Iamia sp. SCSIO 61187: one gene and its partner. The protein of the gene in region 1 binds, or shares a complex with, the protein of each later gene. Links are inferred from orthologs where the notes say so. Each region holds a gene or a part of one and is shown on either strand. Other genes may lie near its edges. The genes, in order: mfd and uvrA.

The links.
Region 2: the proteins of mfd (region 1) and uvrA are in contact, whole or in part, in a crystal structure (PDB 4DFC), measured with the Escherichia coli proteins. The link is inferred for Iamia sp. SCSIO 61187 from one-to-one orthologs.

Annotation. Positions count from the first base shown.
Region 1 is NZ_CP050948.1:1,316,172-1,320,420, forward strand. What follows is about bases 70-4,015. They hold mfd (transcription-repair coupling factor), read left to right. Parts: upstream 70-371; coding sequence 372-3,815; downstream 3,816-4,015. Other genes in these bases: HC251_RS06460 (class I SAM-dependent methyltransferase), read right to left, coding at 70-168; HC251_RS06470 (hypothetical protein), read left to right, coding at 3,895-4,015. In the rest of the region: more of HC251_RS06460, read right to left, coding at 1-69; more of HC251_RS06470, read left to right, coding at 4,016-4,249. UniProt on the Escherichia coli protein: Couples transcription and DNA repair by recognizing RNA polymerase (RNAP) stalled at DNA lesions. Mediates ATP-dependent release of RNAP and its truncated transcript from the DNA, and recruitment of nucleotide excision repair machinery to the damaged site.
Region 2 is NZ_CP050948.1:2,800,700-2,804,436, reverse strand. Bases 266-3,699 are described here. They hold uvrA (excinuclease ABC subunit UvrA), read left to right. Parts: upstream 266-655; coding sequence 656-3,499; downstream 3,500-3,699. Other genes in these bases: HC251_RS13345 (hypothetical protein), read right to left, coding at 3,507-3,699; HC251_RS13355 (DUF2079 domain-containing protein), read right to left, coding at 266-558. Also shown: more of HC251_RS13355, read right to left, coding at 1-265; more of HC251_RS13345, read right to left, coding at 3,700-3,737. UniProt on the Escherichia coli protein: The UvrABC repair system catalyzes the recognition and processing of DNA lesions. UvrA is an ATPase and a DNA-binding protein. A damage recognition complex composed of 2 UvrA and 2 UvrB subunits scans DNA for abnormalities.

The DNA of each region.
Region 1 (4,249 bases):
GGCCAGCAGCACCGCCAGCGCGCCCGTGCCGCAGCCGACGTCGAGCACCGACCGGGCGCCGAGCTCCTCGACGATGGCCACGTAGGCGTCGAGGTCCGACCGGTCGGGATCGAGGTCGTCGTACACGTCCGCCAGGCGGGGGTGGGCGAAGATCGGGTCCGGCGTCATCGCGGCCATCGTGACCGCCGTCTCGGTCGAGCCCCGCGACCTTTGTCCGGAAGTCCCCCTCCTCGGCAGGGTTCCGGACGAAGTTGGGCGGGGCGGGCCGGCGGGCGGCCGGGCGCCGGTAGGTTGGGCCGTCCGCACGGGACCCGGTCAGCGCCGGATCCCGGCGTTCCGTCGCGTCCCACCGAGCCCGAAGGCCCCTGCCCGTGAGCACCCGCACCGCTGCCGCCCCGAGCCCCACCGCCGCCGCCCCCCTGGGCGACCTGCCGGCGCGGCTGGCCGCCGAGCCGGGGCTGGCGGGCGTCCGGGGGCGGAACCGGGCCCACCTGGCCGTGACCGAGGCGGCTCGACCGCTGACCATCGCCCACCTGGCCGGGGGCACCCGGACGCCGATCCTCGTCGCCGTGCCCACCACCGGCGAGGCCGAGCGGCTGACCCACGACCTGGGCGCCTTCCTCGGCCGGGACAAGGTCGAGCTGTTCCCGGCGTGGGAGACGCTGCCGTTCGAGCGGGTCAGCCCCAACGTCGAGACCATGGGCCACCGCATGCGGGTGGCGTGGCGCCTGCGGAACCCCCGCCAGGCGCCCAAGGTGGTCGTGGCCCCCATCCGGGCCCTGGTGCAGCGGCTGGGCCCGCACGTCGACGAGGTCGAGCCGCTGATCATCCGTCCCGGCCAGCAGGTCGACCGGGACGAGGTCGCCGCCTGGCTGGTGGCCGCCGGCTACCGCCGCGAGCCGCAGGTCGAGGCCCGGGGCGAGGTGGCCGTGCGGGGGTCGATCGTCGACGTCTTCCCCTCGACCGAGGACCGCCCCATCCGCATCGACCTGTGGGGCGACGAGGTCGACCGCCTGACCGAGTTCTCCATCACCGACCAGCGGTCGACCGACCCGGTGCCGGCGGCGGCGATCTTCCCGTGCCGCGAGGTCATGCCCACCGCCGAGGTCCGGGCGCGGGCCGAGAAGCTGATCGCCACGCAGCCGTGGGGGCGCGAGCAGTGGGAGCGGCTGGCCGAGGGCCTGGTCTTCGACGGCATGGAGTCGTGGCTGCCGTGGCTCACCGACCGCGAGCACGTGCTGCTCGACCTGCTCCCCACCGGCGAGGACGACGGAGACGCCGGCGCCCTGGTCCTCCTGGTCGAGCCCCGGCGCATGCGGGACCGGGCCGAGGACATCATCGGCGAGGAGTCGGACCTGGCCCGGCACCTGGCCCGCAGCACCTGGGACGTCCCCGACAGCACCGACATCCCCGCCCTCCACCTCCCGTACGACCGCCTGCTCTCGCATACGACCGTCCCGGCCTGGACCGTCGTCAACGTGGCCGACTCGCCCGACACGCCCGTCGTGCAGAGCATCGGGTGGCACCCCGGCGTCGGTGACGGCGCCGGCCTGCTCGGCCAGGTCCGGGACGTGGTCCGCAGCGGCGTCCGCGTCGTCGGCGCAGCCGACACCGAGGCCAGCGCCGGCCGCATGGCCGACGTCCTCCGCGGCCAGGAGCTCGAGATCGAGGTCCGGGTGGCGCCGCTCGACCGCGGCGTCGTGCTCCCCGGCGCTGGGGTCGCGGTGCTCGCCGAGGTCGACCTCACCGGGCGCCGTCGGCCCCACCGGGCCCCGCGCAGCCGCAAGCGCGACACCGCCGGCTTCTTCGACGACCTGCGCCCCGGCTCCTACGTCGTCCACCACCAGCACGGCGTGGCCCGCTACGGCGGCATGGTCACCCGCACCATCGGCGGGGTCGAGCGCGACTACCTCCTGCTCGAGTACCGGGGGAACGACAAGCTCTACGTCCCGTCGGACCAGATCGACGCCGTCCGCCACTACACCGGCGGCGAGGACCCGAAGCCCAGCCGCCTCGGCGGGGGCGAGTGGCAGAAGGCCAAGGCCAAGGTCCGGGCCGAGGTCAGCCACATCGCCCAGGAGCTGGTGGTCCTCTACCAGAAGCGCCTCAGCACGCCCGGCTACGCCTACCCCGAGGACACCCCCTGGCAGCGGGAGATGGAGGAGAGCTTCCCGCACCGGGAGACCCCCGACCAGCTCGTCGCCATCGAGGAGGTCAAGGCCGACATGCAGGCCGAGCGGCCCATGGACCGCCTGGTGTGCGGCGACGTCGGCTTCGGCAAGACCGAGGTCGCCCTGCGGGCCGCGTTCAAGGCCGTGCAGGAGGGCAAGCAGGTGGCGATCCTGGTCCCGACGACCCTGCTCGCCCAGCAGCACTTCCAGACCTTCAGCGACCGCTTCTCGGGCTACCCGGTGCGGGTCGAGGTGCTGAGCCGCTTCCTCACCGCCGGCCAGGCCAAGGAGGTCATGGCCGGGCTCCGCACCGGCGAGGTCGACCTGGTGGTCGGCACCCACCGCCTCCTGTCCCAGGACATCGAGTTCAAGGACCTGGGGCTGCTCGTGGTCGACGAGGAGCAGCGCTTCGGGGTCAAGCACAAGGAGCAGATCAAGGCGATCAAGGCCAACCTCGACGTCCTCACCCTGTCGGCCACGCCGATCCCCCGGACGCTCGAGATGAGCCTCACCGGCATCCGCGACCTCACCCTCCTCCACACCCCGCCGGCCGAGCGCCAGCCGATCCTCACCTACGTCGGCGAGGAGGACGAGCGGGCCATCTCCGAGGCCATCCGGCGCGAGCTGCTGCGCGAGGGCCAGGTCTTCTTCGTCCACAACCGGGTCCGCGACATCGAGAAGAAGGCGGCCGAGCTGCGGGACCTGGTGCCCGAGGCCCGCATCGCCGTCGCCCACGGGCAGATGGACGAGGGCACCCTCGAGCAGGTCGTCTACGACTTCTGGGAGGGCCGCTTCGACGTCCTGGTGTGCACGACGATCATCGAGTCGGGCATCGACATGCCCACGGTGAACACCCTGGTGGTCGACCGGGCCGACCGCCTCGGCCTGGGCCAGCTGCACCAGCTGCGGGGTCGGGTCGGCCGGGCCGGGCAGCGGGCCTACGCCTACCTGTTCCACCCCCGCGACATGTCCCTGTCGGAGGAGGCCTACGAGCGGCTGAAGACGATCGGCGAGGCCACCGAGCTGGGGTCGGGTTTCCGGATCGCCATGCGCGACCTCGAGATCCGGGGCGCCGGCTCCCTCCTCGGCACCGGCCAGTCCGGCCACATCGCGGCGGTGGGCTACGACCTGTACGTCCAGATGGTGAGCGAGGCGGTGGCCGAGCTCAAGGGCGAGGAGCGGCGCGAGCCGGCCGAGGTGAAGCTGGACCTGCCCCTCGACGCCCACCTCCCCAGCACCTACGTGCCCCGCGAGGACCTGCGCCTGGAGGCCTACCGCCGGCTGGCCACGGTCACGACCCCGACCGAGGTCGACGACATCCGGGCCGAGTGGGAGGACCGCTACGGGCCCGTGCCCGAGCCCGCCGCCCAGCTGCTCGAGATCGCCCGCCTGCGCGCCGAGTGCCACCGCATCGGCGCCCGCGAGGTCAACGTGACCAAGGGCCCGGCGTTCGGCGGTCCGGCCCACACCGCCCGGGTGTCGCCCCTCGTCCTCAAGCAGAGCCAGCAGATCCGGCTGCGCCGGCTGTTCCCCAAGGCGGTCTACAAGGAGGACCAGGAGCAGGTCGTCCTGCCCATCCCCAAGACCCCGACGCTGGCCGCCACCCTCGTCGACCTCCTCCGCCAGCTCGTCCCGCCGGAGTAGCCGCGGGCGGGGACCGACGCGGCGGCGGGCGAGCACGCGACTGCGGGGCCGGTCGGCGCACCTCCTACCATCGACCGCCGTGCGTCCCCGTGCCCTGCCCCGCCCGCTCCGTGCCGTCGCCACCGGCGCCGCCGTGGTCGGCCTGGTCCTGGCGGCCTCGTCGTGCAACGCCGGGCGGCCGTCGGCGGCCCGCGTCGGGGACCGCCACATCTCGGCCGACCGGCTCGACCAGGTCGTGGGCGCCTACGTCGAGGCCGACCGCGACCGCCTCACCGACCTCATCGAGGGCGACGGCGAGGACACCTACCAGCTGGCCGCGGCGTCGGAGATCCTGACCAGCCTCGTCCTCGAGACCCTCCAGGCCGAGCTGGCCGAGCGCGAGGGGGCCCGGCCCACCGAGGAGGAGCGCCAGGAGGCCGAGGCCCAGGTGCGGG
Region 2 (3,737 bases), 1.5 Mb from region 1 along the record:
CAGCAGGATCCCCGCCACCGTGGCGGCCCGGGTGTCGTCACGCCGGGCGGCGGCAAGGGCTGCGGCGGTGATGGGCACCGTCATCACCACGGGGTGGAAGTCGAACGTCGCCGCCGCCCAGAGGGGGGCGCTGCCGACGGTCGCCAGCGTCGCCCAGCCCTGGCTCCCGCCGATCTGGCGGGCGAGGGCTCGGAGGGCGGGGACGGAGCATCCCAGGGCCATGGCCTGGGCTGCGATCAGCCAGACCGGGGTGGCCGCGATCCGGTAGAGGGGGGCGAACGCCACCACGACGACGCTGACATGGTCGCCGAAGAGGTTCTCCCGGAGGACGGTGAGCTCCGGCGCCCGTCCCTGGGACAGCAGCCAGGCCGCCTGGTCGAACAAGGCCAGGTCGAGGACGGCCCAGCGGTTGACGTACCGGAGGTAGCCGGGGACGAAGAACGCGATCGCCATGGCGGCCCCGATGGCCATCCCGACCTGGTCATGGCGCCAGCGCTCGGGGCGCGCCACGACGGCCGTGTCCGGTTCGGCGTCGCAGAGGGGCGGGGCCGCCGTCATGGGGCATCATCGGCGCCATCGTCGCGACACTGAGGTGCCCGACCTCGCCCACGTACAGACGTTCGCCAGGTTGGCGCGCCCGGTAGAGTGGTCCTTCGTGTCGGACACCCTCGTCATCCGCGGCGCTCGCGAGCACAACCTCCGGGGTGTCGACCTCGACCTTCCCCGCGACAAGCTGATCGTCTTCACCGGGCTGTCGGGCTCGGGGAAGTCGTCGTTGGCGTTCGACACGATCTACGCCGAGGGCCAGCGTCGCTACGTCGAGTCGCTGTCGTCCTACGCCCGGCAGTTCCTGGGCCAGATGGACAAGCCCGACGTGGACTTCATCGAGGGTCTGTCGCCGGCGATCTCGATCGACCAGAAGTCGGCGTCGCGAAACCCCCGGTCGACGGTCGGGACCATCACCGAGATCCTCAAGTACCTCGGCCTCCTGTTCACCAACATCGGCCAGCCCCACTGCCCGACGCACGGTGCCGCCATCACCCGGCAGACGCCGCAGCAGATCGTCGACCGCATCCTCGAGCTGCCCGAGGGGACGCGGTTCCAGGTGCTGGCCCCCGTCGTGCGGCGTCGCAAGGGCAACTACGAGACCATGCTGGCCGACCTGGCCAAGCAGGGCTTCTCCCGGGCCCGCATCGACGGCGAGGTCGTCGAGCTGGGGGAGAAGATCGACCTGGCCCGGTACGAGAACCACACGATCGAGATCGTCATCGACCGTCTGGTGAAGCGGGACGGCATCGAGCGGCGCCTCACCGAGTCGCTGGAGACCGCCCTGCGGCTGGCCGAGGGCGTGGCCGAGGTCCAGATCGTCCCCCGCGAGGGTGAGGACGAGCCCGAGTCGATGACCTTCAGCCAGCACCTGGCCTGCCCGGTCGACGGTGAGAGCTTCGAGGAGCTCACGACCCGGAGCTTCTCGTTCAACACGCCCTACGGCGCCTGCCCCCGCTGCGACGGCTTGGGCACCCGCTTCGAGGTCGACCCCGAGCTGATCGTCCCCGACCCCGACCTCAGCATCTCCGAGGGCGCCATCCACCCGTGGTCGAGCGGCCACGCCACCTGGTTCCACCGCATCCTGGAGGCCGTCGGCGAGGAGAAGGGCATCCCCCTCGACGTCCCGTGGTCGAAGCTGAAGGCGGCCCAGCAGCGCACGCTCCTCGACGGCAAGGGCATCGGGCGCGTCGAGGTCCGCTACAAGAACCGCTACGGCCGGGTGCGGACCTACAAGGCGGCCTACGAGGGTGTGATCCCGTGGTTGCAGCGGCGTCACGCCGACACCGACAGCGACACCCAGCGGGAGCAGTTCGAGGGGTACATGCGCGAGGTGCCGTGCCCCGAGTGCGACGGCGCCCGCTTCAACCCCTTCACCGTCAACGTCACCGTCGCCGGCCGGAACATCGCCGAGCTGTCGATGCTCTCCATCCGCGAGCTGGCCACGGTCGTCGATGAGATTGAGCTCACCGAGCGCGAGATCCTCATCTCCGAGGCCGTCCTCAAGGAGGTCAAGGCCCGGCTCGGGTTCCTGCTCGACGTAGGCCTCGACTACCTGTCGCTGGGCCGGGGCACGGCCACCCTCTCGGGCGGCGAGGCCCAGCGCATCCGGCTGGCCAGCCAGATCGGATCGGGCCTGGTCGGCGTGCTGTACGTGCTCGACGAGCCGTCGATCGGCCTCCACCAGCGCGACAACCGACGCCTGATCGAGACCCTCCTGCGGTTGCGCCAGCTGGGCAACACCGTGATCGTCGTCGAGCACGACGAGGACACGATCGCCGTGGCCGACCACGTGGTCGACGTCGGTCCCGGGGCGGGGGAGCACGGCGGGTCGATCGTCCACTCCGGCACCTACAAGCAGCTGCTGAAGAACAAGCGATCCGTCACCGGCCAGTACCTCACCGGGGCGCGCTCGATCCCGATCCCCGAGCAGCGACGGGCCCCCAGCGGCGACTGGCTCAAGATCAAGGGCGCCCGCGAGCACAACCTCGACGGCGTCGACGTCGACATCCCGCTCGGGCTCTTCGTCACCGTCACCGGCGTGTCCGGGTCGGGCAAGTCGACCCTCGTCAACGACATCCTGCTGCGGTCGTTGATGCAGAAGATCTACCGGGCCAAGACCCCGCCGGGTCGGCACCGCCGGATCGACGGCATCGAGCTGCTCGACAAGGTCATCAGCATCGACCAGTCACCGATCGGCCGCACTCCCCGGTCGAACCCGGCGACCTACACCGGCGTGTGGGACGCGATCCGCAAGCTGTTCGCCCAGACCCAGGAGGCCAAGGTCCGGGGCTACCTGCCCGGCCGGTTCTCGTTCAACGTCAAAGGTGGGCGCTGCGAGACGTGCTCGGGTGACGGCACCATCAAGATCGAGATGCACTTCCTGCCCGACGTCTACGTGCCCTGCGAGGTGTGCAAGGGGGCCCGCTACAACCGCGACACCCTCGACATCACCTTCAAGGGCAAGAACGTGGCCGAGGTGCTCGACCTGCCATGCGAGGAGGCGTTGGAGTTCTTCGCCAACCAGCCGGCCATCGCCCGCCACATGCAGACCCTCGTCGACGTCGGCCTCGGCTACATCCGCCTCGGACAGCCGGCCCCCACCCTCTCGGGCGGCGAGGCCCAGCGCATCAAGCTGGCGTCGGAGCTTTCGAAGCGGTCCACGGGCCACACCATCTACCTGCTCGACGAGCCGACGACAGGCCTGCACTTCGAGGACATCCGGCGGCTCCTCACCGTTCTCTCCCGGCTGGTCGACCAGGGCAACACCGTCCTGGTCATCGAGCACAACCTCGACGTCATCAAGACGGCCGACTGGCTGATCGACCTCGGACCCGAGGGCGGCAGCGGGGGAGGGCGGGTCGTCGCCGAGGGCCCACCCGAAGCCGTCGCCGAGGTGGATGACAGCCACACCGGCCGCTTCCTCGGCGAGCTCCTCGCCGGACGTCGCTGACCGTCCCTCAGCCGGCGCCGCGCTCGTACAACACGATGTTCAGCTCCCGATCGAACGTCCACTGGTCCACCACGCTGAAGTCCTCGGTCAGAGTGCTTGATCCCACAGCAGCTCGGTAGGCGGTCCTGCTGGGAGCGAAGACGTACTGGTACACGACCCAGATACGCTCGTGCCTCGAGCCGAGACGGAGGGCTTCAGCCGACGTCTTGGCGCTCTCGACGTAGCGCGGGGTGCCCAG